DNA from 2 places in the Paenarthrobacter sp. E2MeOHC11 genome. Region 1 is predicted to be linked to the other one. Evidence: riboswitches for the same ligand, from Rfam matches in the RefSeq annotation. Region 1 holds a riboswitch; the other holds the start of a gene.
The links. A riboswitch is a leader RNA that binds a small molecule or an ion and turns the genes downstream of it on or off. The one in region 1 is predicted to bind glycine.
Positions count from the first base shown of each region.

Region 2: another riboswitch for glycine. It lies ahead of gcvP (aminomethyl-transferring glycine dehydrogenase); the one in region 1 lies ahead of gcvP (aminomethyl-transferring glycine dehydrogenase).

Region 1 covers NZ_CP196673.1:1,130,701-1,145,227, forward strand. The annotation lists gene ACSSVG_RS05185 (L-serine ammonia-lyase) at 1-976, opposite strand, end outside; gene gcvH (glycine cleavage system protein GcvH) at 1,296-1,682, opposite strand; gene gcvT (glycine cleavage system aminomethyltransferase GcvT) at 1,943-3,076, opposite strand; gene gcvP (aminomethyl-transferring glycine dehydrogenase) at 3,086-5,932, opposite strand; glycine riboswitch at 5,986-6,112, opposite strand; glycine riboswitch at 6,114-6,211, opposite strand; gene ACSSVG_RS05205 (TetR/AcrR family transcriptional regulator) at 6,304-6,843, opposite strand; gene ACSSVG_RS05210 (MFS transporter) at 6,917-8,467, shown strand; gene ACSSVG_RS05215 (cyclodeaminase/cyclohydrolase family protein) at 8,506-9,165, opposite strand; gene ACSSVG_RS05220 (amidohydrolase) at 9,256-10,479, shown strand; gene ACSSVG_RS05225 (hypothetical protein) at 10,593-10,805, opposite strand; gene ACSSVG_RS05230 (NAD(P)/FAD-dependent oxidoreductase) at 10,957-11,934, opposite strand; gene ACSSVG_RS05235 (helix-turn-helix domain-containing protein) at 12,065-12,646, shown strand; gene ACSSVG_RS05240 (helix-turn-helix domain-containing protein) at 12,664-12,966, opposite strand; gene map (type I methionyl aminopeptidase) at 13,037-13,816, shown strand; gene ACSSVG_RS05250 (HNH endonuclease) at 13,868-14,527, opposite strand, start outside.
Region 2 covers NZ_CP196673.1:2,414,463-2,428,989, reverse strand. The annotation lists gene lipA (lipoyl synthase) at 1-970, opposite strand, end outside; gene ACSSVG_RS11330 (L-serine ammonia-lyase) at 1,023-2,423, opposite strand; gene glyA (serine hydroxymethyltransferase) at 2,824-4,143, opposite strand; gene gcvH (glycine cleavage system protein GcvH) at 4,140-4,523, opposite strand; gene gcvT (glycine cleavage system aminomethyltransferase GcvT) at 4,607-5,743, opposite strand; gene gcvP (aminomethyl-transferring glycine dehydrogenase) at 5,755-8,613, opposite strand; glycine riboswitch at 8,763-8,861, opposite strand; gene ACSSVG_RS11305 (PucR family transcriptional regulator) at 8,937-10,451, opposite strand; gene speB (agmatinase) at 10,640-11,644, shown strand; gene ACSSVG_RS11295 (purine-cytosine permease family protein) at 11,641-13,080, shown strand; gene ACSSVG_RS11290 (aldehyde dehydrogenase family protein) at 13,124-14,527, shown strand, end outside.

The DNA.
Region 1 (14,527 bases):
TCACCACCACATCATCCCGGTCCTGCTGGGAGGCCTTGTCCATGCCCGGAGCATAATTCAACGCGTAATACAGCACCGCCGGGATAATCCCCGCCGCACCATTCGTCGGCGCCGTCACCACCCGGCCACCCGAAGCGTTCTCCTCATTGACGGCCAGGGCGATCAGGTTCACCCACTCCTGCCAATACTTCGGATCGTTCCGGTCCTTATCCTCCTTCAGCAACCGCTCCAACCAATCAGGAGCACGACGCCGGACCCGCAACCCACCAGGCAACACACCCTCACGCTTCAAACTGGTTTCAACACAGGCCTCCATCACCGACCAGATATGCAGCAAACCCTCCCGGATCTCCTCCTCCGACCGGGACGCCCGCTCGTTGATGAACATGATGTCGCTGATCCCCAAACCCTTGGACGCACACCGGCCCATCAACTCCGCCGCCGTCCTAAAAGGCAACGGCAACTCCTTCTTGGACTCCTCCAACTCCTGCTGGGCCGCGTTCTCCTCACCCTCACGGACAATAAACCCACCACCGACCGAGAAGAACGTCGCCTCCCGCAGAACATTCCCCTCAGCATCAGAGACAGCAAACTTCATCCCGTTCGTATGCCGCGGCAACACCGTCAACGGATGCAACACCATATCCTCCACCGCATAATCCAGGAGCGCACCACCGGCCAGGTTCAGCACACCCGTCTCAGCGATCGTGGCCAACCGCTCCTCCACCTCCTCAGGCAGAATGAGCTCAGGGTGGTACCCCTCCAAGCCCAGCAGCGTGGCCGTCATGGTCCCGTGGCCACGCCCCGTCGCAGCCAACGACCCATACAAATCAACACGCAACGACGCCACCGAGCCCAGGACACCAGCGTCCTTCAGCTCACCGGCAAAGACAGCGGCAGCCCGCATCGGCCCCACAGTATGAGAACTCGACGGACCAATACCCACAGAGAACAGATCGAAAACACCAACAGCCATGGTCGGGATCCCTTAATACAGCTTGAAACGGTCCGGCAGATGGTCCTGCCGGATGGCCTCCCCCGCTTGTGGCGAAGGTCGACCGAAGCACGACGCCGGATGGCCCCCAAAGGCGGCAACCCGGCGTCGCAAATTTATTCAGTTCTACAATCCCACGCTACGCCTTGTGGGCCGGTGCTGCCTGCGAGCGTTCGGGCCCGTTGGGTCGACGTCCTGGCGAGGGCCATCCCGTCGCCCAATTCGGGGGCTTGCTGCAGAACATGCCGTGCGCACGGCACGACCCGCAGCGAACCCCCGAATCGGACTCGGTCGAAGGGAGTTAGGAGAGGTCTCCGCCATTCTTGGAGGCGTATTCCTCGGCCGAGAGCAGCGGGCCGTCGGACTCAGCGGCGACCTTGAAGAGCCAGCCGGCACCGTAAGGGTCGCTGTTGATCAGTGCGGGGTCGCCGACAACTGCGTCGTTGATCTCCGTGACCTCACCGGTGACCGGCGAGTACAGGTCCGAGACGGACTTGGTGGACTCAACTTCGCCGCAGGTCTCGCCAGCGGTGACCGTGGAGCCAACCTCGGGCAGGTCAACGTACACGATGTCACCCAGAGCGTCGGTGGCAACCTCGGAGATGCCGACGGATACCGAGTTCCCTTCGCCGCGGGAGACCCACTCGTGCTCGTCGGAGTACTGAAGTTCGGGCGCTACTTTGGGCATTCTGATTCCTTTACGTGTAGTGGCTACATCTAATTGTGTCGCGCCGGGGGCCGTGAGCGCGGATGATTCAGGGGTGTGGCAAAGGATCACCTTCGGCAGGCCCCATTCCCCCAGCACCTTAGCGGTTCACGAAGCGCCGGAGGAAAACCGGATTCGAGCCTGGCGACCGGCAGCATGCGTCCAAGGGAGCATCGCGTCCGCTCAGCGGGCGCACATGCGACCGAGCATGCAGAGGTCGCCAGGTTCGAAAAACCCGTAACCTACTTTTGGCGCTTGTAGAACGGCAGTGCGACGACTTCGAACGGCTCGCTCTTACCCCGCAGGTCGATGTCCAACGCGGTACCCAGACCAGAGTGCTCGACGTCGACATACGCCAACGCTACCGGGTAGCCGAGCGTGGGGCTGGGCTGGCCGGAGGTCACTTCGCCAACCACTGCACCGTCCTTGAGGACCGGGTAGTGGCCGCGTCCGGCGCGGCGTCCCAAGCCCTTGAGGCCCACGAGCTTGCGCCCGCTGGTGGCACCGGCCCCGTCAGCCTTGAGGGCCGCGAGTGCGTCCTTGCCGACGAAGTCGCCTTCCTTGGACAGCGCCACCACGGGGCCGAGCCCTGCAGCGAAGGGGTTGCCTTCGCGGGAGAGCTCGTTGCCGTAGAGGGGCATGCCGGCTTCGAGACGCAGTGAGTCACGGGAAGCCAGGCCGGCGGGAGTGAGTTCGCCTTCCTCAGCAACGTCGGCGATGGCTTGCCACAGGGCTGCGGCGGAATCGTTCGCCACGAAGATCTCGAAGCCGTCTTCGCCGGTGTATCCGGTGCGCGCCAACAGCAGGTCTTGAGTGCCGCCGTCGAACGTGAACGGGACTTCAACTGCCGCGTAGTACTTCAGTTCGGTGACCAGTGCGTGCTGTTCGGCCGGAACCAAGCGCAGCAGGATGGCTTCGGCGAGCGGGCCCTGCACTGCAATGAGTGAAGTTTCGGCCGAAGCGTCCTCAACCACCACGTCGAAACCGGCCGCTCGCTCCAGAAGGGCTTCGGCGACAACGGCAGCGTTGCCCGCGTTTGGAACCACCAGGAACTTCTCGGAACCGCGACGGTATGTGATGAGGTCATCGATGATACCGCCGTCTTCCTGGCAGATCAGCGAGTACTTGGCTTTGCCGTCGGACATGGCGGAGATCTTTCCCACCAGGGCGAAGTCGAGGAACGCAGCAGCCTCCGGACCGGTGACCCAGACTTCGCCCATGTGGGAGAGGTCGAACAGGCCGGCGGATTTGCGGACTGCGTGGTGCTCGGCCAGTTCGGAGGAGTACTTGAGCGGCATCTGCCAGCCACCGAAGTCGGTGAACGACGCGCCGAGCTTCTTGTGCTCTTCGTAGAGAGCGGTGTAGTTCTCAGTCATGACCAGTCCTTAGTTTTCGAAGTCTTCGATCGGAGGGCAGGAGCAGACCAGGTTGCGGTCTCCCGCTGCGCCGTCGATGCGGCCGACGGGCGGGAAGTACTTGTCCTGCTTGAGGTGGTGGACCGGGAAGGCGGCCTGCTCGCGCGGGTACGCGCGGTCCCAATCAGAACTTACGACGGCGGCAGCAGTGTGGGGTGCCTTGCGCAGCGGCGAGTTCTCAACGGCGAAGTCTCCGTTGGCAACCTGGTCGATTTCCTTGCGGATGGTGATCATGGCTTCGATGAAGCGGTCGATCTCCACGAGGTCTTCGGACTCGGTGGGCTCCACCATCAACGTGCCGGCAACCGGGAACGCGAGGGTGGGTGCGTGGAAGCCGAAGTCGATGAGGCGCTTGGCCACGTCTTCAGCCGTGACGCCGGTCTTGGCCGTCAGTTCACGCAGGTCAAGGATGCACTCGTGCGCTACGAGTCCGCCTTCGCCGGTGTAGAGGACCGGGAAGTGGTCGTTGAGGCGCGAAGCGATGTAGTTCGCAGCCAGCAGCGCGGACTTGGTCGCTTCTGTGAGGCCCTGGCCACCCATCAGCTTCACGTACGCCCAGGAAATCGGCAGGACACCGGCGGAACCGAAACGGGACGCGGAAATCGGGACGTCGTTGCCTTCGGTCCAGGATGCGGCGTCACCCGGCATGAACGGAGCGAGGTGTGCCTTGGCTGCTACGGGGCCAACGCCGGGTCCGCCACCGCCGTGCGGGATGCAGAAGGTCTTGTGCAGGTTCAGGTGGGACACGTCCCCGCCGAACTTGCCCGGCTGTGCTAGGCCCACGAGTGCGTTGAGGTTGGCGCCGTCGATGTACACCTGGCCGCCGGCTTCATGGATGGCGTCGCAGACTTCGCGGACGTCGGCGTCGTACACACCATGCGTGGACGGGTAGGTGATCATGATGGCCGAGAGGGCGTCCCGGTTGGCCTCGATCTTGTTCTTGAGGTCAACGTGGTCGATGGTGCCATCAGGTGCGGTGGCGACAACCACTACCTTCATGCCCGCGAGCACTGCGGAGGCGGCGTTGGTGCCGTGCGCCGAGGCGGGGATGAGGCATACGTTGCGCTGCTCATCGCCGTTGGAGAGGTGGTAGCCGCGGATGGCCAGGAGGCCGGCGAGCTCACCCTGGGAGCCGGCGTTCGGCTGGATGGAGACCTGGTCGTAGCCAGTGATCTCGGTCAGCTGGGCCTCAAGGTCGGTGATGAGTTCGCGCCAGCCCTCGGTCTGGGAATCCGGTGCGAACGGGTGGATCGAGGCGAACTCCGGCCAGGAGATGGCTTCCATCTCAGCGGTGGCGTTGAGCTTCATGGTGCACGAGCCCAGCGGGATCATGGTGCGATCCAGTGCGAGGTCGCGGTCAGAGAGCTTGCGGATGTAGCGGAGGAGCTGGGTTTCGGAGCGGTGGGTGTTGAACACCGGGTGCTGCATGAAGTCGCTCGTGCGCTCAACAGAGCCCTCAAGCGCAAAGCCATCAGCGGACTCAAGCACCGAAGCGCCGAAGACCGACGCGACGTCGGCGACGACCGCCGTCGTCGTGGTCTCATCAACCGAGATGCCCACCGTGTCAGCGTCAACGCCGCGGAGGTTGATGCCCTTCGCTTCGGCAGCGGCCACGATCTCGGCAGCCTTACCGGGGAGGCGGACGGTGATGGTGTCGAAGAAGGAACCGTGGAGGACCTCGACGCCGGCAGCCTTCAGCGACGCTGCGAGGGTCCGGGCGTGACCGTGGGCGGTCTCGGCGATCGCCTTCAGGCCTTCCGGGCCGTGGTAGACGGCATACATCGAGGCCACGATGGCGAGGAGTGCCTGGGCGGTACAGATGTTGGATGTAGCCTTCTCGCGGCGGATGTGCTGCTCGCGGGTCTGCAGCGCCAAGCGGTAGGCGGGGACACCGGCGTCGTCCTTGGAAACGCCCACCAGACGGCCGGGCATGGAACGCTCCAGGCCCTTCTGGACGGCCATGTACGCGGCGTGTGGGCCGCCGAAGAACAGCGGAACGCCCAAGCGCTGCGCGGAACCAACAGCGATATCGGCGCCCTGCTCACCCGGAGGGGTGATGAGCGTCAGGGACAGGAGGTCGGCAGCAACAGTAACCAGCGCGCCGCGTTCCTTGGCTTCAGCAATGACGGCAGAGTGGTCGAACACGCGGCCCGAAACGCCGGGCTGCTGCAGGACGACGCCGTTGATGGCGCCTTCCGGGAGACCGAGCGAGAGGTCGGCGACCTCAACGTCGAAGCCGAGGGCTTCGGCGCGGCCCTTCACAATGGCGATGGTCTGCGGCAGGCAGTCGGCGTCAAGAACGGTCTTGCCGTCCTGGACGGCCTTGTTCTTGTTGGCGCGGCGCATCATCAGGACGGCTTCGGCCACAGCCGTTGCTTCATCCAGCAGGGAAGCGTTGGCGATCGGCAGGCCAACCAGGTCCTGGACCATGGTCTGGAAGTTCAGGAGCGCTTCGAGGCGGCCCTGGGAGATTTCCGGCTGGTACGGGGTGTAGGCGGTGTACCAGGCCGGGGATTCAAGGATGTTGCGACGGATCACCGGCGGCGTCACGGTGTCGTAGTAGCCCTGGCCGATCATCTGGACAGCGGTCTTGTTCTTGGACGCAAGTTTGCGCAGCTCTGCCAGGACCTCCACTTCGCTCAGCGCGTTTTGCAGTGTGAGGGCGACGTCCTGGCGGATGTCGTTCGGAACGGCGGTGTCGACCAGCGAATCAACGGTGTCGTAGCCGACGGACTTGAGCATGGTCTCAATGTCGGCCTGGCGGCGTGCGCCGATATGCCGATCGACGAAGGTGGTGGAGGCAGAACTAACCGTCACGAAGGAACTCCAATACTTGGGCGGCGTTTGGGTACGCCACAGCGGCTCGGGTTCCTCCCCGCTCTGTATTGGACCTGAGAGTTTCCGCGGGTTGTTGGGACAACCATCGCTTGCACCGTCGGTGAGCACAGCGCCCTTTGGCCCGAAGGTGGGCTGAGCGCCTGCTGCTTTCCAGAGTTGCCTTGCCGCGGCGGTGCGTGGGCCTGAGAGATTCCTGGGGAGGGTTTGCTCCTACGGCGCCTGCACCACATGCTTGCAGGACTCTCCCGCCGCAGATCAGAGGCATGTTCAGTTGTACGCGACCTCAGTCAGGGCAGGCCACAAGGGTTAATTGTCCTACGTGGCGGGCGCCGCCGCAAATGGGAGACGTACTACTTCCGCAGCCGGTCCAGGACTCCCAACAGGATTTCGACGTCGGCCTCCCGGCCTGCGTTGCCGTTGTCCTGGCCGCCTTCGAACATCGCGTTGAAATACAGCCCGTCACCCATGTAACTGACGGCCTTGGCGACCTCGGGTCCCACATCCTTGGCCAGGACATCGAGCCATTGCTTTTGGATTCCGGCAAACCTGCGGCGGGTTTCTTCATGGGCAACCTCGGCCAGGCGGGTCGCGGCCACAAACGCACGGTCCATCGGCGTCCCGGCCCACAGGGACGTCCGGATGAAGTACGCGGCAGCACCGTCCGGCGCGGCCCTCATCCGGTCAATGTCCTGTTCAGCCAGTTGGTCCAGTCGTTCCAGCAAGGCACTGATCAGCGATTCCTTGTTGGGGAAGTGGTACAGCAACCCACCCTTGGAGACCCCGGCCCGCTTGGCGACGGCGTCGAGCGTGGCAGCCCGTTCCCCTACCTCTATGAGGAGGGCTTCGTAGGCATCCAGGACGGCATCCCGGGCAACTGGTTTTCGTGGCATGAGTACATCATTCCCTAAAGGCTTGTTGGGGTTCCATTTGAAACTGTACCGTCTGGACGGTACAGTAAGTGACATGTTCTCGCCGTCCTCAACCCAAGCACCCCGCTCCGCTCGTCCCGATATGGGCCAGGCAGCACCGTGGCGCGATTGGACGGCACTGGCGCTCCTGATGTTCCCGGTGCTGCTGGTGGCCGTCGACAACACCGCGCTCACCTTTGCCCTGCCCGAGATCGCCCGCTCCCTGGACGTGGGCGGCGTTCAACTCCTATGGATTGTTGACGCCTACCCGCTGGTCCTCGCGGCGCTTCTCGTTTCCATGGGTAACCTGGGCGACAGGATCGGACGACGGCGGCTGCTGCTGGTCGGCAGCACAGGCTTCGCTGCGGTGTCGGCTGCTACAGCCTTCGCACCTTCCGCGGAGTGGCTCATAGCCGGACGCGCCGGCCTCGGCGTCTTCGGCGCCATGCTGATGCCGTCCACGCTTTCCCTGATCCGGAACATCTTCACCGACCCCAACCGCCGCCGGCTTGCGATCGCCGTCTGGGCTGCCGGTTTCTCCGGTGGCGCAGCCCTCGGCCCGATCTTTGGCGGCTGGCTGGTGGAACACTTCTGGTGGGGTGCCGTCTTCCTGGTGGCAGCTTTCCTGCTCCTGCCGCTCCTGGCTTTCGGCCGGGTCCTGATTCCCGAGTCCAAGGACTCCAATCCGGGACGTGTGGACGTGCCCAGCATCGTCCTGTCTGTGGTCACCATGGCTCCTTTTGTTTACGGCATCAAGGAATTCGCAGTGCATGGCTTCGGGGCATCCGCGGCAGCCTTCATGGGCTTCGGCGTGGTGATGGGCATTCTCTTCGTTCGCCGCCAGCAGCGGATCGAGAACCCCATGCTGGATGTCGCATTGTTCAGGAACAAGGTGTTCAGCACGGCCATCGTGGCCAACGTGCTGTCCCTCTTCTCCATGACGGGTTTTATCTACTTCTTCGCCCAGCACCTGCAGTTGGTGGAGGGGCAGTCCCCCATGGAGGCGGGCATCGCGATGATTCCCGCGCTCCTGGCCACAGTCATTGCCGGGCTCCTGGTGGTGCCTCTGGTGAAGCGTGTGCGGCCCGGATTCGTGGTGGCGGCCGGGCTGACCTTGAGCGCAGTGGGTTACCTGGTAGTGGTGGTGGGCGACCACGGCAGCGGACCCGTATTCCTGCTCTCAGCCCTGACCGTGCTTGCTGTGGGTGTGGGTGCCGCGGAGACCATCTCCAACGACCTCATCCTGGCCTCGGTGCCGGCAGATAAGTCCGGAGCGGCCTCGGCCATCTCCGAAACCGGCTACGAACTGGGGTCGCTCCTGGGAACGGCCGTGCTCGGCTCCATCCTTACGGCTTCCTACCAGCACAACCTGACCATTCCGGACGGCATCTCCGAGCAAGCTGCCGGGAACTCCGGCGAAACGCTCGCCGGCGCTGTTGATGCGGCGGCCGCCCTTCCGGCCCCGTTGTCGGAGGCGCTGACACATGCCGCCCGGACAGCTTTCGAGTCCGGTGTCCACATCACTGCGGCGATTGGGCTGGTCCTGATGGCAGGCGCGGCAGTACTAGCCGCCGTCGTACTTCGGCGTGTGCCGAAGGCGCAGTAGTAAACCCAGTGGTGTAGTCAAAGCGGTGCCGACTGAAGCTAGACAGCTTCGGTCGGCGCCGCTTTTGGGTCGACTCCAGCGGTGAGTTCGTCGATTCTGTCGAGGGCGTCACTGAGTCGGGTCACCGTATTCCAAAGCTCTGGATGCTGTTCCCTGACTTCCTGGAGCGTGGTGCCGGCCGAGGTCAAGGACGCGAGGTCGAAGCTCACGTTGGTTCTGGCTCCGGCTATGGCTGCACGGAGGGCTCCAAAGCCCACAACGACATCGGCGATCAGCGCCGGGTTCCCTTTGGCAGCGAGCCAGCCCAGGTCTTCGATGGCCTCGATGGCTCGCTTCCCCAGGACGCCTGAAGCCTCGGCAGCATCGACGGAGGCCTGATGAATCGCGGCGTCGCGTTCCGGACCGGGGTCGAGGCGGAAGGCGGCGCCGAAAGCGTTGGAGGCGGACGCGTCGTCGTCGGCTAATTGAAGCGCAGCTTGGCGAAGTGCATGGGCCCGGGCGTGGATGTCACCGAGCTGTTCATGCTGGGCCTCCTCCGCCTGGGTGTATCCGGCGACCATGGACGTCAGCGAGGCCGCGATGGAGAGCATGACGCCGGTCCCGGCACCCCCGCCCGGCGAACCGGTTGCTTCCGCCAAGGCCTTGGTCCACTCCTCCACGGTGGATTGCTGAGTGGTGACTGGTTCTGAATCCCTCATGCCATCCAGTGTGCCGGGGCTTCCCAGCCTTTGCAGCTTTGGGCTGGATACACTGACCAGATCTAGGCGTCGAACGAAAAGGGCAGACTCATGACCATTGACCTCGAAAAGCTCTACAAGGACCTGCACGCCCATCCGGAGTTGTCGTTCCAAGAGACCCGAACCGCCGGGATCGCCGCGGGTTATCTTGAAGACCTCGGATTCACGGTTCACCGCAATATCGGAAAGACCGGGGTTGTTGGTGTTCTGGAGAATGGACCCGGACCGGTGGTGATGCTCAGGGCAGACATGGATGCGTTGCCGGTCAAGGAAGCAACGGGTTTGGACTATGCGAGCACGGCTGTGGGTGTTGATCATGAGGGCAGGGACATGCCGGTCATGCACGCTTGTGGCCATGACGTGCATGTGAGTTGCCTTGTTGGCGCGGTGGAGGTCCTGGCCGCGCAGCGTGATGAGTGGCAAGGCACCCTGATAGCCCTCTTCCAGCCGGCAGAAGAATGGGGCGGCGGGGCGGAAACCATGGTTGCCGCTGGGTTGTATGACGTGGTGCCGAAACCCGACGTCGTCCTAGGCCAGCACGTGGCCCCTTTCCCTGCCGGATGGTTCGGCATGCGTACCGGCGTCACCATGGCGTCCGCCGATTCCCTCAACATCACTTTGCATGGACGAGGGGGGCACGGATCGCGCCCGGAGACCACTATTGATCCAGTATTGATGGCTGCTGCAACCACTGTCAGATTGCAGGGCATCGTCTCGCGTGAACTCGCAGCCAGTGACTCCGCGGTGGTGACCGTTGGGCAGATTCACTCAGGGACAAAGAATAACATCATCCCGGAAACGGCAACTCTGGGCCTCAGCGTCCGTACCTTCAGTGACGCCACCAGGGATAAGATCCTCGGTTCAATTGAACGCATTGCCAAGGGGGAAGCCACAGCTTCAGGTGCTCCCAAGGAACCGGAAGTTCATTTCGAAGAACGGTTCCCACTGACAGTCAACGACGAAGATGCCACCGGGAAGGTGTCCGCAGCCTTCAAGGCAAAGTTTGGCGAAACACAGATTATCGACCCCGGACCGGTGTCCGGGAGCGAGGACGTGGGAGTCTTGGCCACCGCTGCCGGTGCTCCGCTGGTGTTCTGGTTCCTGGGTGGCTCTGAGCCTTCCTTGTTCAAGGAATTCGCCGCAACAGGTCGCCTTCCCGAGGACATTCCGTCGAATCACTCGCCATACTTTGCACCAGTTATCCAGCCAACGCTGACGCGAGGGACGGAAGCCCTGGTGACGGCTGCCCGAGAGTTCCTGGCCATTCCGTCCTAGGGTTTTATCCACAAGAACCAGCCCGCCGGCAAAGGGTGAAGGCGCTGCGACCGCAGCGCCTTCACCCTTTTTGTTCGAGCAGGTCCAGCTTCCATGACTGTGCCTGTGAATGCCTAAACCTTCTCGCGGATGCGGTCGATCTTCGGTTCAGAAACCTCAAATTCCCTGCGACGGCGGGCAAGGAAAGTCCACAGTGTTCCTTCTGTCTGCGGACGCTTCCCTGCGGGTGCTTCATCTTTGCTTGCATCAAACGTGTGCGTCTCGGGCTTGCGCGCGGAGTCCTTCTTCGTGCGCCGCTCGAAGTCGTCGTAGTGCGCGCAGCACATACCAACCTCCTCCAACTGCTGTCCCTTAATCGTCCTCTCGTGAACGCCACAAGCCGACTGTTTTCTGGTCAGCTGTCGCGGCGGTTGCCCAACCAGCTCACCACCGCCGGGTCCCAGTGGTCGAAGAAGAGGCTGCCACGGACTTGGACCGTTATCGTGACAAGGCTGAGAGTCGGGCCGCATCCACAGCCAACCTCGTCTCCTCAACCATCAGATCGGCATTGATGGCTGCCCCTGCCATGACGCCCGAAGCTGCCGACGCCATCACCTGACCGGTGAGGTCGGAGACGTTGCCCGCCGCCCACACACCCGGCATCGACGTCGCGCCCTGTGGCGTCACCTCGACATGGGTCCCCACGCCCATCGGGTGAACCACTGATGCGATGCCCAGCGATTCCAGCACGGCCGAGCGCGCCTGTAGTCGAGGCCCTGTAACGACAGCTTCCACGGGGATCGTTTTCCCTGATGCCAGGACAACGCCGGACAAGACGTCATCGGTCACGTCCAGGGACCGCACCTTGCCGTCCACCACCGTGATGGAACGGGCAGCAAGTTGTTCCCACTCTTCTTCCGTCGGCTCCACAACGTCGTTCAGGAACAGGGTGATGTTGGGGCTCCACTGTCGGAAGAGCAGGGCCTGGTGCAGCGCCATGGGCACCGAACCCAGAATTCCAATCGCCTTGTTCCTCACCTCCCAGCCGTGGCAATAGGGGCAGTGCAGAACGTCCCTGCCCCAGCGCTCCTTGATGCCATCGATGTCGGGCAGTTTGTCTACCAGCCCGGTACTGACCAGCAGGCGGCGTGCGGCCACGGTCCGGCCATCGGCCAAGTCCACCTCGAACGCGAGCTCCGCGCCTGAGCCGGGATCCGCCGTCGTCCTCGCTGCAACTGCGATGCCGTCCACGAGGTCGGCCCCATACTGCCGCGCCTCAGCGCGTCCGAGCGCCAGCAGTTCCCTGGGATTGATGCCATCCCGGGACAGGAAACCGTGCACCCCCGCCGCCGGCGCATTCCGGGGCTCGCCGGCGTCGATCACCAGGACCGAGCGCAACGCCCGCCCCAGGGTGACCGCCGCACTTAACCCAGCTGCGCCACCTCCCACCACTACGACGTCGTATTGCTCGACCATCTGGCTGTTGTTCAATTCTTCACCCACGGTGCCTCCACATGTCTCAAGCGGCTCCGTACCGCTTTCTTCCATGGTTCGGGACACTCGGCAGTATCAGCAAGTATTTTTGCCGCTATGGCAAACTGGAGGAATGGTTACAGATTTCAGCACCATGCTCGACGCCGTCGGTCCCCGCCTGCGCACGATGCGGACACAGCGCAACGTGACGCTTGCGGAAGCTTCGGAGGCAACCGGCATCTCCGTCAGTACGCTTTCGAGGCTGGAGTCAGGCCAGCGCAAACCCACCCTGGAACTCCTGCTCCCGATCGCGCGGCTCCATCAAGTCCCCCTGGAAGAGTTGATCGACGCCCCGGAGACTGGTGATCCCCGCATCCACCTCAAACCACACGTTCACGAGTGGGGCACCGCCCTCCCCCTGACGCGACGACCCGGCGGCATCCAGGCGTTCAAGATGGTGCTCAAGAGTGGCACAGGCAAGGAGATTCCGGAGCCGCAATCGCACGAAGGTTACGACTGGATGTACATCCTCAACGGAAAGCTGCGCTTAGTGCTTGGCGACAGCGACTTCATTTTGAAACCGGGCGAGGTGGCGGAATTCGACACCCGCACTCCACACTGGTTTGCGAGTGCCACCTCGGAACCGGTGGAACTCCTCACACTATTTGGCCAGCAAGGCGAGCGACTTCATGTTCGGGCCCGCCCCAAGCGCTGAGGCGTCTGCCATAAAGCCTAGGAGGCGAGCCATTCGCGGGCGCTTCGTCGAGAGCCTTCAGCATCTACGCCCTTGTCGGGTTGGTTGATCTCGGCCCATACCTCGTCAAGGGAAAGCCCAAGGACGTCGGCGATCGCAGCTACGGTTGGGAAAGCCGGCGTAGCCACCCTGCCCGACTCAATCTTTCGGAGCGTTTCCGGCGAGACCCGGGCATCGAGGGCGGTCTCCAACATGGATCGCCCGCCCCGGGCGCGACGCAGGAGAGCACCGAGGCGTTGTCCACGCTCGGCCTCTGCGGGAGTAAGCGGCAGCCTGACCATGGCTCCAATTGTAATACCGGGATAATATGGCCGGGATAGTTATTGGTCTCACATGAACGAAAGGCGCCGAATGATCGAAATCCTCAGCCCCGCTGAGCTTGTCCGCGCAAAGGATACGGGGGCATTGGTCGCCAACATTCTGCACACCTTGAAGGGCCGTACCACTGTGGGCACAAACCTCCTGGACATCGACCAGTGGGCAAAGTCCATGATCCTCGAGGCAGGAGCGGTCTCCTGTTACGTCGACTACGCACCCTCCTTTGGACGGGGTCCCTTCGGCCACTACATCTGCACCGGCGTCAACGATGCCGTGCTGCACGGGTTGCCCCGGGACTACGCACTTGCCGACGGCGACCTGTTGACACTCGACCTCGCCGTCTCCCTCCACGGCGTCGCAGCCGACTCTGCCATCAGCTTCATCGTGGGCGAATCGAGGCCGGCGGAGAGCGTGGCGATGATCGAGGTGACCGAGCGAGCCCTGCGCGCCGGAATTGCAGCAGCCCGCCCCGGCGCCAAGATCGGAGACCTCTCCTACGCCATCGGCGCAGTCCTGAGCGAGGCGGGCTACCCCGTCAACACCGAGTTCGGTGGCCATGGCATCGGGTCGACCATGCACCAGGATCCCCATGTGCCAAATATGGGACGGCCCGGCCGCGGCTATAAGCTACGCCCCGGTTTGCTGCTGGCCCTGGAGCCCTGGGTCATGGCCGACACCGCACAACTGGTCACCGACGCCGACGGATGGACGCTCCGAAGCGCGACGGGTTGCCGGACAGCCCACAGCGAGCACACCATCGCCATCACCAACGACGGAGCCGAAATCCTGACGTTGCCGACACTGGGTTACTAGACGCCGGGCCGCTAGTCACCGGGCCGCTAGATAAGCCCTGAGCCTTCAGGTTCAGCTGACGAAAATCTCAGGCGACTCGGACATTGGAGCGGTGGCGCGAAGAGTGCCAGGGTCCGGCATCGGCGGGGCTTTGGAACGGTACACATGCCCCGTGGGCGTGCGTAATTCCACGGTATGGACGTCCCCGGACACGGCGTTGGCGCTCCAGCCGGTGTTTTCTTTGGTGTGGTTGCAGGCTTCGCAGAGTCCGGCCCCGTTGGCCAGGGTGGTGGTGCCGCCGGAGTGCCAGGGGACGATGTGGTCGATATGGCGGATGGGCGCGTCGCAATACGGGGTGCGGCAGGTGTCATCACGGGTTTCGATGAAGCGTCTGAGCCGCGGTGGAAAGAGCCTGGCTTTGGAATCCATGGTCAGGAGATCTCCCGTGGCAGGCGCCGTATAAAGCCGGCGAAGCCAGACCTGGAACTCGCGATCCTGCTCCGGCGGGGCATCCCCAACCCGCGGGACATCCCTGCCCGGCGGGACATCCCGGTCTGGCGATGATCCGAAGCCCTGCCGTAGCGAGGGGTCTGGGACCGGCGGTCGCTTTTGGCGTGGTGCGGGTTCGACGCCTGCTATTGGCCTGTGTCCTGGTGATGCCGCTTCTCCCGCGCCGACCAGTTTCCGGGCCCACCCTGCTGGGACAATTCCGTAGCCCTTCACGCGTGCGGG
Region 2 (14,527 bases), 1.3 Mb from region 1:
GGGTGGTGCCGGAGGACTCGATGTGGGCCAGGGCGGCCGGGATTTCCCAGCCCTTCTTCCGCATCGCGGTGGCCCAGAGGCGCCCGGCCCGGTACGAGGACCGCACCAACGGACCCGACATCACACCAAGGAAACCGATCTCCTGGGCTTCTTCCTGGAGGTCCACGAACTCCTGCGGCTTGACCCACCGGTCCACCGGCAAGTGCCGCTCGGACGGGCGCAGGTACTGGGTGATCGTGATCAAATCACACCCGGCCTCGTGCAGGTCCCGCAGCGCCTCGGAGATTTCCTCCCGGGTCTCGCCCATGCCCAGGATCAGGTTGGACTTGGTCACCATGCCCAAATCACGGCCCTGCGTGATGACATCCAGGGACCGCTCGTACCGGAACGCCGGACGGATCCGCTTGAAAATCCTCGGCACCGTCTCGACGTTATGCGCGAACACCTCAGGCTTGGAATCACAGATCGCCGCGATGTGCTCAGGCTTGCCGGAGAAATCAGGGATCAACAACTCCACCCCCGTGCCCGGGTTCAGTTCGTGGATCTTCCTCACCGTTTCGGCGTACAACCAGACACCCTCATCGGCCAGGTCATCACGGGCCACTCCGGTCACCGTGGCGTACCGCAACTGCATCGCCTGGACGCTCCGGGCCACCTTGGTGGGTTCGAACATGTCCACCGGGGACGGTTTACCGGTATCGATCTGGCAGAAATCACACCGCCGGGTACACTCGGAACCGCCGATCAGGAACGTCGCTTCCTTGTCTTCCCAGCACTCGAAAATGTTCGGGCAACCGGCCTCTTCACAGACCGTGTGCAGGCCTTCCTTCTTCACCAGGTTCTTGAGCTGGACAAATTCAGGACCCATCTGGACCTTGGCCTTGATCCACTCGGGCTTGCGTTCAACCGGGACCGCCGCATTACGCGCCTCAACGCGCAGCAACTTACGGCCTTCAGGTGCGAGTGTCATGACGTTCCTTCTTGTTTGTTGTCAGCAGTCTTTGTGCGGGTGCTCGTGTTGATCAGCATTCGACGACGTTGACGGCGAGGCCGCCCATCGCGGTTTCCTTGTACTTATGGGACATGTCCTTGCCCGTCTCCCGCATGGTCACGATCACCTCGTCCAGGGAAACCCGGTGCGTCCCGTCACCCCAGAGCGCCATCTTCGTAGCATTGATCGCCTTCGCCGCAGCGATCGCGTTCCGCTCAATACACGGAATCTGCACCAACCCCCCGATCGGATCACACGTGAGCCCCAGGTTATGTTCCATCGCGATCTCCGCAGCGTTCTCCACCTGCCCCGGCGTACCACCCATCACCTCAGCCAACCCAGCAGCAGCCATCGACGACGCCGAACCCACCTCACCCTGACAACCCACCTCAGCCCCCGAAATAGAGGCCTGCTCCTTATACAACACACCCACAGCACCAGCGGCCAGCAGGAACTTCACCACCACATCATCCCGGTCCTGCTGGGAGGCCTTGTCCATGCCCGGAGCATAATTCAACGCGTAATACAGCACCGCCGGGATAATCCCCGCCGCACCATTCGTCGGCGCCGTCACCACCCGGCCACCCGAAGCGTTCTCCTCATTGACGGCCAGGGCGATCAGGTTCACCCACTCCTGCCAATACTTCGGATCGTTCCGGTCCTTATCCTCCTTCAGCAACCGCTCCAACCAATCAGGAGCACGACGCCGGACCCGCAACCCGCCAGGGAGCACACCCTCACGCTTCAAACTGGTTTCAACACAGGCCTCCATCACCGACCAGATATGCAGCAAACCCTCCCGGATCTCCTCCTCCGACCGGGACGCCCGCTCGTTGATGAACATGATGTCGCTGATCCCCAAGCCCTTGGACGCACACCGGCCCATCAACTCCGCCGCCGTCCTAAAAGGCAACGGCAACTCCTTCTTGGACTCCTCCAACTCCTGCTGGGCCGCGTTCTCCTCACCCTCACGGACAATAAACCCACCACCGACCGAGAAGAACGTCGCCTCCCGCAGAACATTCCCCTCAGCATCAGAGACAGCAAACTTCATCCCGTTCGTATGCCGCGGCAACACCGTCAACGGATGCAACACCATATCCTCCACCGCATAATCCAGGAGCGCACCACCGGCCAGGTTGAGCTTTCCCGTCTCCGCGATCGTGGCCAACCGCTCCTCCACCTCCTCAGGCAGGATCAGCTCGGGGTGGTACCCCTCCAAGCCCAGCAGCGTGGCCGTCATGGTCCCGTGGCCACGCCCCGTCGCAGCCAATGAGCCGTACAGATCAACCCTCAAGCCCACCACGGAATCGAGCACGCCGGACTCACGCAGCTCGCGGGCAAACACCGCCCCGGCCCGCATCGGCCCCACAGTATGAGAACTCGACGGACCAATACCCACAGAGAACAGATCGAAGACCCCAACGGCCATGGCTATTTCCTCACTAAGTAAAACAACATTGAACCCGCCCCGCCCCCAACAAACGGAGCGGACCCCAAACCCCAAACCACCACCCCGGACGCCCACTCCGGCGCCATATGCGGCCCACTTCGCCGATTCGGGGCTTCGCTGCACAACATGCCGCGCTCTCGGCATGTCCGGCAGCAACCCCCCGAACCTGACAGAACACCAACGCCAGCCCAACGCCCGAAGAACACCTCCGGCAGCTGGACCTAGCCATCACAAGCGAATGATGGCTGAGCCAGGAGTCACCTACCGTCGACCGCGGCGTCCGGCAGCATGCGTCCAAGGGAGCTTCGCGTCCGCTCAGCGGGCGCTTTAGCGACCGAGCATGCAGAGGTCGTCGCGGTCGACGAGCCAAAACCCCCGATTAGCCGAGGTTCGCGACTCCCGGGTACAGCGGGTGCGCCTTCGCGAGGACATCAACGCGGTGACGCAGCCCGGAAAGGTCCGCATCGGCGTCGGCGATCAACACTTCGGCGATGATGTCCGCAACCTCGTGGAAGGCCGCTTCTCCGAAGCCGCGCGTGGCGAGCGCCGGAGTGCCGATGCGCAGGCCGGAGGTGACCATGGGCGGGCGCGGGTCGAACGGGACGGCGTTGCGGTTGACGGTGATGTCGATCGCGGCGAGGCGGTCCTCGGCCTGCTGGCCGTTGAGTTCGCAGTTGCGCAGGTCAACGAGGACCAGGTGTACATCCGTGCCGCCGGAGACAACGCTGATGCCCTTCGCCGCAACGTCTTCGCGGGTAAGCCGCTCGGCGAGGATCCGGGCGCCGGCCAAGACGCGTTCCTGACGTTCACGGAACTCCTCGGACGCGGCGATCTTGAACGCGACAGCCTTGCCGGCGATCACGTGCTCCAGCGGACCGCCCTGCTGGCCGGGGAACACTGCCGAGTTGATCTTCTTGGCGATGTCGGCGTCGTTGGAGAGGATGATGCCGCCACGGGGACCGGCGAGGGTCTTGTGTGTGGTGGAGGTGGTGACGTGGGCATGCGGGACCGGCGAGGGGTGCAGGCCCGCGGCAACCAAGCCCGCGAAGTGGGCCATATCGACCATGAGGTAGGCGCCCACGGAGTCGGCGATCCGCCGGAACTCAGCGAAGTCCAGCTGCCGCGCATAAGCGGACCAGCCAGCCACGATCAGCGCGGGCTTGTGTTCCTGCGCCAGGCGCTCGACCTCGGCCATGTCCACGGTGTGGGTGTCCTCGCGGACGCCGTACGGGACCACGTTGTAGAGCTTGCCGGAGAAGTTGATCCGCATGCCGTGGGTGAGGTGGCCGCCGTGGGCGAGGTTGAGGCCCATGATGGTGTCGCCCGGTTTTATGAGGGCGTGCATCACCGAGGCGTTGGCCTGTGCACCGGAGTGCGGCTGGACGTTCGCGAAGTCTGCGCCAAACAGGGCTTTGATGCGGTCGATGGCGAGCTGCTCGATCACATCCACGTGCTCGCAGCCACCGTAGTAGCGCTTGCCCGGGTAGCCCTCGGCGTACTTGTTGGTCAGGACTGAGCCCTGTGCCTGCATCACGGCAACGGCGGTGTGGTTTTCGGAGGCGATCATTTCCAGGCCGTCGCGCTGGCGACCCAGTTCGTCGTCGATCTTCGCAGCGATCTCAGGATCCAGCTCGGACAGCTGGGCATCCAACGACGCCGACACAACCTGCTGGTACTCAGTTACGGACACCGGGTTCACAGTTCTCCACCGTTCGTTGCAGCGTATTCTTCAGCCGACATGAGCGGCCCCTCTTCGGTTGCGGCCACCTTGAACAGCCAGCCTGCGCCATAGGGATCGTTGTTGATCAGGGCCGGATCGCTGACGACGGCGTCGTTGATCTCGGTCACCTCACCGGTCACGGGCGAGTACAGGTCAGACACCGATTTGGTGGACTCCACCTCGCCACAGGTCTCGCCCGCGGTCACGGTCGAACCAACCTCGGGCAGGTCCACGTACACAATGTCGCCCAAGGCGTCAGCGGCCACTGCGGAGATCCCGATCCCCACAGGTCCGTCACCCTCGACGGCAACCCACTCATGCTCAGCCGAGTATTTCAATTCAGCAACTACCTTGCTCATTCCACTTCCTTCTTTCTGAGAATTTTTGTACAGCTGATGCCCTCAACGGGGCGTCATTAGGGCGTTATGTGTACACAAAATCCCTATTTTTGGCGCTTGTAGAACGGGAGCTGAACCACTTCGAAAGGTTCGGCCTTGCCGCGCAAGTCCACTTCCACGATCGTGCCCGGCTCTGAATGCTCGACGTCGACATAGGCCATCGCTACCGGGTAACCGAGCGTCGGGCTCGGCTGGCCGGAGGTGACTTCGCCGATGAGCGAGCCGTCCTTGAGGACCGAATAATGTCCACGTGCGGCTCGGCGGCCGGTGCCTTTGAGGCCTACGAGCTTCTGCCCGATGGTCGACCCGACGCCGGCGGCCTTGATGGCGGTCAGTGCATCGCGGCCAATGAAGTCGCTTTCCTTGGCCAGGGAAACAACCGGGCCAAGGCCTGCCGCGTAAGCGTTGACGTGCTGGGAGAGCTCGTTGCCGTAGAGGGGCATGCCGGCTTCCAGGCGGAGCGAATCACGGGCGGCGAGTCCGGCCGGGATGAGGCCGTGGCCTTCGCCGGCTTCGAGCAATGCCTCCCAGAGACCGGGTGCATCAACGTTCGGGATGTAGATCTCGAAGCCGTCTTCCCCGGTATAGCCGGTGCGGGCGAGCAACAGGTCCTGCCCGTTGATGGACACCTCGACGGCTGCGTAGTACTTCAGCTCCGTCACCAGTGCGTACTGCTCGGCGGGGACCAGCTTCAGCAGGATGGCTTCAGCATTCGGGCCCTGCACGGCGATGAGTGACGTCTCGGAAGAAACGTCCTCGACGGCGACGTCGAAACCGGCCGCGCGCTTCAGGAGCGCCGCCGCGACCACCTTGGCGTTGCCCGCATTGGGGACCACAAGATACTTGTCCCCGCCCTCCTCGGGAGACGGGCGACGGTAGGTAATGAGGTCGTCGATGATTCCGCCGTCGGCATTGCAGATCAGCGAATACTTCGCCTTGCCCACGGCGATCGCCGACAGCTTGCCCACCAGGGCGTAGTCCAGGAAGGCCGCAGCGTCCGGGCCGGTGACCCAGACTTCGCCCATGTGGGAGAGATCGAACACGCCCGCTGCGTTGCGGACGGCGTGGTGCTCGGCGAGCTCGGACTCGTACTTCAGGGGCATCTGCCAGCCACCGAAGTCCGTGAAGGAAGCGCCGGCCTTTTTGTGCTGCTCATAGAGAGCGGTGTAGTTCTCAGACATGTCGGGAGTCCTTAGTTTTCAAAATCTTCAAGCGGAGGGCAGGAGCAGACCAGGTTGCGGTCACCGGCGGCGCCGTCGATGCGTCCAACAGGCGGGAAGTACTTGTCCTGCTTGAGGTGGTGGACCGGGAACGCGGCCTGCTCACGCGGGTAGTCGCGGTCCCAGCCGGAATTCACGACGGCGGCAGCCGTGTGCGGCGCGTTGCGCAACGGCGACTTCTCAACAGTGAAATCACCGATGGCCACCTGCTCGATCTCGGCGCGGATGGTGATCATGGCTTCGATGAAACGGTCGATCTCGGCCAGGTCCTCGGACTCGGTCGGTTCCACCATCAAGGTGCCGGCCACCGGGAAGGCCAGGGTAGGTGCGTGGAAGCCGAAGTCGATCAGGCGCTTGGCAACGTCTTCCGCAGTGACACCCGTGCGAGCAGTCAGCTCGCGGAGGTCCAGGATGCACTCGTGCGCCACGAGTCCGCCCTCACCCGTGTAGAGGATGGGGAAGTGCTCATCCAGGCGGGAGGCAACGTAGTTGGCTGCCAGCAACGCGGACTTGGTTGCTTCGGTCAATCCTTCGCCGCCCATGAGCTTCACATACGCCCAGGAAATCGGCAGCACACCGGCAGAGCCGTAGCGCGAGGCCGAGATGGCAACGCCAGTGTTGGAAGAGTCAGCGCTGTTCGCATCGCCCGGCATGAAGGGAGCCAAGTGGGCTTTGGCAGCAACCGGACCAACGCCCGGCCCACCGCCACCGTGCGGGATGCAGAAGGTCTTGTGCAGGTTCAGGTGGGACACGTCCCCGCCGAACTTGCCCGGCTGTGCCAAGCCAACCAAGGCATTCAGGTTGGCTCCGTCTACGTACACCTGGCCACCGGCGGCGTGGATCGCATCGCAGACTTCGCGAACGTCGGCGTCGTACACGCCGTGCGTGGAGGGGTAGGTGATCATGATGCAGGACAGGACGTCCTTGTTGGCCTCGATCTTGGCGGTCAGGTCCGCGTGGTCGATGGTGCCGTCGGCTGCCGTGGCCACCACAACAACCTTCATGCCCGCCAACACTGCGGAAGCTGCGTTGGTGCCGTGCGCCGACGCAGGGATCAGGCAGACAGTGCGCTGCTCGTCGCCACGGGACAGGTGGTAGCCGCGGATCGCCAGCAAGCCCGCCAGCTCACCCTGGGAACCGGCATTGGGCTGGATGGAGACCTGGTCATAGCCCGTGATCTCCGTCAGGTCCGCTTCGAGGTCGGAGATCAGTTCACGCCAACCAGCTGTCTGGTGGTCCGGTGCGAACGGGTGGATCGAGGCGAACTCCGGCCAGGAGATGGCTTCCATCTCAGCGGTGGCGTTCAGCTTCATGGTGCACGAACCCAAAGGGATCATGGTGCGGTCCAGCGCGAGGTCCCGGTCGGACAGCTTGCGGATATAGCGCAACAGCTGCGTCTCGGAACGGTGCGTGTTGAACACCGGGTGCTGCAGGAAATCGCTGCTGCGGACCACCTCGGAAGGCAGTTCGAACCCGGAAGCGTCCCCTACCGGACCGGCTCCAAAGGCGACGGCTACCGCGGAGAGGACCTCCGGCGTCGTGGTTTCATCAATGCTGATGCCAACGGTGTCCGCATCGATGAGCCGCAGGTTGATGCCACGGGCCTCGGCGGCGGCGATGACCTTGTCAGCCTTGCCGGGAACGCGGACGGTAAGGGTGTCGAAGAAGGCCTCGGAGACGAGTTCGCGGCCGGCCTTCTGCAGGGCAGAAGCCAAAACGCGGGCGTGGCCGTGGACGGTTTCGGCGATCGACTTCAGGCCCTCGGGGCCGTGATAAACGGCGTACATCGAAGCCACAATGGCGAGCAAAGCCTGGGCGGTACAGATGTTGGACGTGGCCTTCTCGCGGCGGATGTGCTGCTCGCGGGTCTGGAGTGCCAAACGGTAGGCGGGGACACCGGCATTGTCCTTGGAGACGCCCACGATGCGGCCGGGAAGGGTGCGTTCCATGCCTTCACGGACGGCCATGTACGCGGCGTGCGGGCCGCCGAAGAACAGCGGAACACCGAAGCGCTGCGCGGTTCCGACGGCGATGTCCGCACCTTGCTCGCCCGGGGGCGTGATGAGGGTGAGCGCCAGCAAATCCGCGGCCACGGTAACCAAGGCACCGCGTTCCTTGGCCTCGGCAATCACAGAAGTGTGGTCAAAAACCCGGCCGGAAACGCCCGGCTGCTGCAGGACGATGCCGTTGATGTCGCCGTCGGGAAGTCCGGCTGAGAGGTCGGCAATCTCGACCTCGAAGCCCAGTGCCTCGGCGCGACCCTTCACAATGGCGATGGTCTGCGGGAGGAGGTCTGCGTCCAGGACGGTCTTGCCGTCCTTGGCCGTCTTGGACTTGTTGGCGCGGCGCATCAGCAGCACGGCCTCGGCCACGGCGGTGGCTTCATCCAGGAGCGAGGCGTTGGCTACGGGAAGTCCCGTGAGGTCCTGCACCATGGTCTGGAAGTTGAGCAGCGCTTCGAGGCGGCCCTGGGAAATCTCCGGCTGGTACGGCGTGTACGCGGTGTACCAGGCAGGAGCTTCCAGGATGTTGCGGCGGATGACCGGCGGCGTGACGGTGTCGTAGTAGCCCTGGCCGATCATCTGTACTGCGGTCTTGTTCTTGGACGCGAGCTTGCGGAGCTGGGCGAGGACCTGCACCTCGGTGAGGGCGTCGTTTCCGCTCGAAAGCCTCAGTGCAGTTTCCTGCCGGATGGAATCGGGGACGGCGACGTCCACCAGCCCGTCGACAGAGTCGTAGCCGATGGCCTTGAGCATGGTGTCAACGTCGGCTTGGCGGCGGGCGCCGATATGCCGGTCCGCGAAGGCGGTGGGGGTTGATTGAACAGTCAAGAGGAACTCCATGAGTCAGGCGCCCAGTGAGCGCCACGATGATGTGGGGTTCCTCCCCGCTCTGTATTGGACCTGAGAGATTCCGCAGGGATGGTTGCCTGCTTGCACCGTCGGTGAGCCCGGTTACCCGGACTGCTTTCCAGAGTTGCCTAACCGCGGCGGTACATGGGCCTGAGAGATTCCTGGGGAGGATTTGCTCCTACGGCGCCTGACTGGATGTACCGGCAGGACTCTCCCGCCGCAGATCAAAAGCGTTGCGTCACCATAAGTGACACGCTTCACACCATAGCGGGTCATTTCGAAAAAGCGCAAGCAAGGTGACGCTACTGGTGCATCGCCTCGTGGATCTGCAGCGCAAACCAGAGCTGGGCAACAGTGGACGTTTCACCCATGTCCAGCCCCGTCAATTCACCGATTTTCCGTATCCGGTAGATGATGGTTTGCCGGTGCGCGAACAGGGCTGTCGCGGTTTTCTGCCACGAACGCTGCGAGTCCAAATACGTCCTCAGAGTGACAAGGAGATCGCCTTCCTGGCTCTGCTCGTAGTCAAAAATCGGGCCGAGAAGACGCCGGACCAGCGCCGTTCCTTCCTCAAAACCGGTGAGTCCCAGCCACGATGGCCCCTCCGCATAGCGGGACAGCCTGAGCCTGTTGGCCCGGGCTGAACCCAGCGCCCAGAGGGACTCCTGCAACGCGCGCTGGATGTTCGCAACGGCTGCAGGCGCGCTGATTCCGATCAGCGTTTCCAAGCCGGCGCAGTGCACCAGGATGTCGTCAGGCACGTCTGCCGGGACCACCACGTGGAGCCTGTTGTTCCGCTTCAAGGACGCAGACGCAACCCCATGCCGCCACAGTTCGATGTGCACGTTGGCCAGCCTGTCGCCGTCGTCCGCTGCTCGATCCGCGGCGTCCGCCGCCATCGAGGCGAGCAGGAATCCTTGCGGCGGAACCTCAAATGCGGCGAGCCGACTCTCCATTTCGGCCACTCCCAGGCGTCCATCCATGGCCTGCAGCAGGAACTCGCCGGCCAGCCGGTGGCGGCCCTCCAGCGACAGCACGATGCGCGAAAGTTGCAGTCCCAGCACGGTTGCGGCGTGGAGAAGTACGACGGCGTCCGGGTGCGGTTCACTGTTGGGCAGCACCACCAGGAGCGCGTTGGCGTGGGTGGGGATGTCCATGGTCAGCACATGCCTGCCCCGGATGCGGTGCCACTGGAAGTTCTTCCCTGCCGGCGACACGTGCCCGGACGACGGAGCCCAGGCATCGGCGAGGAACTCCGGAAGCGCCTTCCCCTCCGGGTGCCAAGGATGGAGGCAGCGGCGGTCCACCACGAACAGCTCTGCGTCGAGCTCGGTCGCCAGCCGCTGGACCAGGCTCTGCCAGTGGTCTTCCGAGGCACCCACGGTGCGCAGCAGATCGTAGACGCGCGCCGTCTGCCGGAGCCGGCGGGATTCTTCGAGCAGGGAGGACTCGGCAACCGACCGGGCGATGGCTATGAACGGCAGCGGGTACGGAATGTTGAGCAGGGGCAAAGGCAGCCGGTCGCAAGCGGCCAGGAATTCGGCGGTCAGCGGTGGCGCGTGCATCTTCTCGCCGATCGCCAATGCACTGGCGCCGCTGTCCATGAGGGCCTCGGCGAGCGCCACCTGCCCGTCCGCATCGGCAGGAATGGACAGGCCGTTGGTCATCATGAGTTCGCCGCCCGTGACCCACTCCCACAGCCTGGGCAGGTCCGAGGTGTGGGCCCAGGTGATGCGGTTGTCCGCGCCGGCCGATCCGGCCAGGAGCGTGAGTCCCAACTGCGGTTCGGCGACGAGTTCGGCGACGGTGATTGCCATCTCTTACGCTCCGGTTCTCTGCTGTGGCGGCGCGTTTTCCCGCCTCTTCCAGGGGCGGTTAGACATTCGTCTAAACGCCTCGACTATTTGTAGTCAATGTAGCGCTATCCGGAGTGATCCGCGTCACCAAGAATGGAATTACTACTTCCCGCTCAACGGCGAGCACCCCTCAACCCAAGGATCGGTCAATGACAACGCACAAGCCCATCGGCCCTGTCGACGCCACCAAAGTCCCCCGGTTTGCTGGCCTCGGCACCTTCGCCCGCCTCCCCCAAATCGACCGTGTTCCCGACTACGACATTGCGATCGTGGGCGTCCCGTTCGACGGCGGAACCTCCTTCCGGCCCGGCGCCCGTTTCGGCCCTGCCGCAGTCCGCGAGGCCTCGCGCCTCCTGCGCCCCGGGTACCACCCGGAGCTCGACGTTGAACCGGTGTACGAAGCCCAAGTGGTGGATGCCGGCGACATCGCCTGCACCCCCTACGACATCACCCGGGCGGTCCGGGAGATCGAAGAGCAGGCATTGCCTTTGATGAGCGAAGACAAGCGGCTCATCTCTATCGGTGGTGACCACACCATCGCCCTTCCCATGCTGCGGGCCCTGAACAAGGTCCACGGCCCGGTAGCGCTGCTGCACTTCGACGCCCACCTGGACACCTGGGATACGTACTTTGATCAGCCGATCACGCATGGCACCATCTTCCGGCGGGCGTTCGAAGAAGGCCTGTTGGTGGAGGACAAGTCCATGCACGTGGGTATCCGCGGCCCGGTCTATGACCGCAACGACTTCCTCCGCGACCACGAATTCGGCTTCCAGATCATCCGCTGCTCGGACCTGGACGTCATTGGCGTCCCGGCAGCAATCCAGCGTGTGAAGGACAGGCTCGGCGATACCCCCGTTTACGTTTCCATCGACATTGACGTGCTGGACCCGGCCTTCGCCCCCGGCACGGGCACCCCGGAGATGGGCGGGCTTCACTCCCGCGAGCTCCTGGCTTTGCTCCGCGGGCTGAACGGCATCAACATCGTGGGTGCCGACGTCGTGGAAGTCGCCCCGGCGTACGACCATGCGGACATCACCACGGTCGCCGCGGCCACCCTTGTCTTCGACCTCCTGGGGCTCATGGTGAACCGCAGCAAGGCAGACACCGCCGTTGTTCGTGAACTCGCTTCAGCATCCCGGACCGCGTCATGAGCACCGCGCCAACAACTGAGGTCCCGCGGCTCGAGGACAAGACCATCCAGCCGATCCCGGCCAACGAGCGCCATGGCAAAGCCCGCGACCTCTTCACCATCTGGTTCGGCTCCAACATCATGATCATGACCATCGTGACCGGCGGACTCGCCACCACGGTGTTCGGCCTGGGCTTCGTCCCGGCGATCGTGGGCATCATCATCGGCAACGTTGTGGGTGGCATCTTCATGGCGCTGCACTCGGCCCAAGGCCCTCAGCTGGGTGTGGCCCAGATGATCCAGACCCGTGGCCAATTCGGCTCCTTCGGGGCTCTGTTGATCGTGGTCATCGTGGTGGTCATGTACGTCGGCTTCTTCGCGGCGAACCTCGTGTTCGGCGGCGAAGCAATGGCAGCTGTGAGCCCAGGCATCAGTGTTGACGCGGGCATCATCATCATCGGCGTCGTCAGCGTCATCGCCACGATTTTCGGCTACCGGCTCATCCACGCCTATGCACGTGTCCTCAGCGTTGCCGCTGGGCTGGCACTGTTGCTGGCCTTCGGCTGGATCCTGGTGGTCCACGGATTGCCCGGCAACTTCCTGGAGACGGGCAACTTCAACTGGGTCGGCTTCATGGGGACCATCTCCGTCTCCGCCCTGTGGCAGCTGGCCTACGCCCCTTACGTCTCCGACTACTCCCGCTACATGCCGCAAGGCACGGGCTCGGCTCCGGCGTTCTGGGCCTCCTACTCAGGCTGTGTCCTGGGAACCCTGTTCCCCATGATTCTCGGCGCTTTGGTGGGAACGCTCGCCGTCTCCATGAACACCGGCGACGTCGAAATCGTCGGAAGCCTGGGCGCCCTGCTCCAACCATGGACACTGATCATCGTGGGCATCTTCTGCCTGGGCGTCGCGGCCTCGAACGCCATGAACCTGTACTGCGGCGTACTCTGCACCCTCACCATCGGGCAAACCTTCAAGCCCTCCTGGTTGCCACGGGCCAAGACGCGCAGCATTGCCGCGATCATCCTCTTCGTCGTCGCCGTCTCCATCGCCCTGTTTGCCCGCGACAACTTCATCCTCTTCTACACCAACTTCCTCTCCTTCCTCATGTACGTCCTGGTTCCCTGGACGGCCATCAACCTGGTGGACTACTACCTTCTGCGGCACGGCGACTACCGGGTTGAAGACTTCTTCAAGCGCGACGGCGGCGTGTACGGGCGGTTCAATTGGGTCGCCATCGGCTCCTACGTAGCAGGCGCCCTCATCCAGGTCCCCTTCTCGGCCACCGCCATCTACACCGGCCCGCTGGCCGCGGCGATGGGCGGCGTGGATATCTCATGGATCGTCGGCCTCGTCGTCGTCGCTCCCCTCTATTACTTCGCGGCCCGGCTGTTCGGCAAGAAGACAGAAGCCGCCCCCTTTCCCGCCACTGCACTCACCCCGGACCTGATCTGATCAGCCCTCATCCGACCACCCCCTGATCTGAAAGCGAATCATCATGACCACCCAGACCGAACAGTTCACCGTCCGACGCGCCACCACCGGTTCTTCACAGATCGACAGCGTCCCTGCCCTCCCGTTGCCCCTGCCTCCGGCGGGCCACTTCATCAACGGTTCCTTCGTCCCCGGCTCTTCGGGCCAGTCCATCGACGTCGTGGATCCCACCACCGAGGCTGTCATCGCTTCAGTGCAGGCCGGCACGGCCGATGATGTCGACGTCGCTGTTGCCGCCGCCGTCGTGGCCCAAAAGACCTGGGGTGCCACCACCCCGAAGGAACGCGCTGACGTCCTGAACCTCATCGCGAACATCATCGAGGAGAACCGCGTAGCCTTCGAGGTCATCGAGTCAGCCAACACCGGCAAACCGCAGGCCGTGTCCGAGGACGATGTCTCCAGCACCATCGACACCTTCCGGTTCATGGCCGGGGCCTCACGCACCCTGACCTCCATGGCCGGCGGCGACTACGCCACGGGCCACACCTCCGTGATCCTCCGTGAACCCGTGGGCGTAGTGGGCGTCATCACCCCGTGGAACTACCCGCTGCTGATGGCCGCATGGAAGATCGCGCCCATCCTCGCAGCCGGCAACAGCATCGTCATCAAGCCTTCCGAGCAGACTCCGCTGTCCACGTTGAAGCTGGTGGAAGTGCTGGCCGGACGCATTCCGGATGGCATCCTCAACGTCGTCACCGGACGCGGCCGGACTGTGGGGCAGAGGCTGTCCGAGCACCCGGACATTGCCTTGGTCGCACTGACCGGCAGCGTCGTCAGCGGCCAGGCAGTGGCCGAAACCGCCGCGAAGTCCGTCAAGCGCGTGCACCTGGAGCTCGGCGGCAAGGCTCCTGTTGTCGTCTTCCCCGACGCCGACCTCCGCGCAGCCGCTGCCGGTGTACGCAATGCCGGCTTCTGGAACGCCGGCCAGGATTGCGGCGCTGCCTGCCGCGTCCTGGTTCACGAGTCCGTGGCCGAAGAGTTCACGGAACACCTGGTACGCGAAGTCAGCACCTTGGTGGTCGGAGCCCCCGATGCAGGCGACGACGTCGAAATCGGCCCCATGATCTCCCTCCCGCACTACGAACGGGTCAAGGAATCGCTGGCTGAGGCCCGCGAGGCTGGCCTCAACGTGGCTCTTGGCGGTTCGGCGCTGGAAGGTCCCGGCTACTTTATCGAGCCCACGGTCATCAGCAACGTGCCGGCCGGGGCGCACATCGCCACGCACGAGATCTTCGGCCCCGTCGTCACGGTGGAGACCTTCAGCACCACCGAGGAAGCCGTGACCCGGGCCAATGAGAGCCCGTACGGCCTGTCAGCCTCGGTGTGGACGCGCGATTCAAGCCTTTCCCTCCGCATACCCAAGCAGTTGGACTTCGGCACGGTGTGGGTCAATGCGCACCTTGTCCTG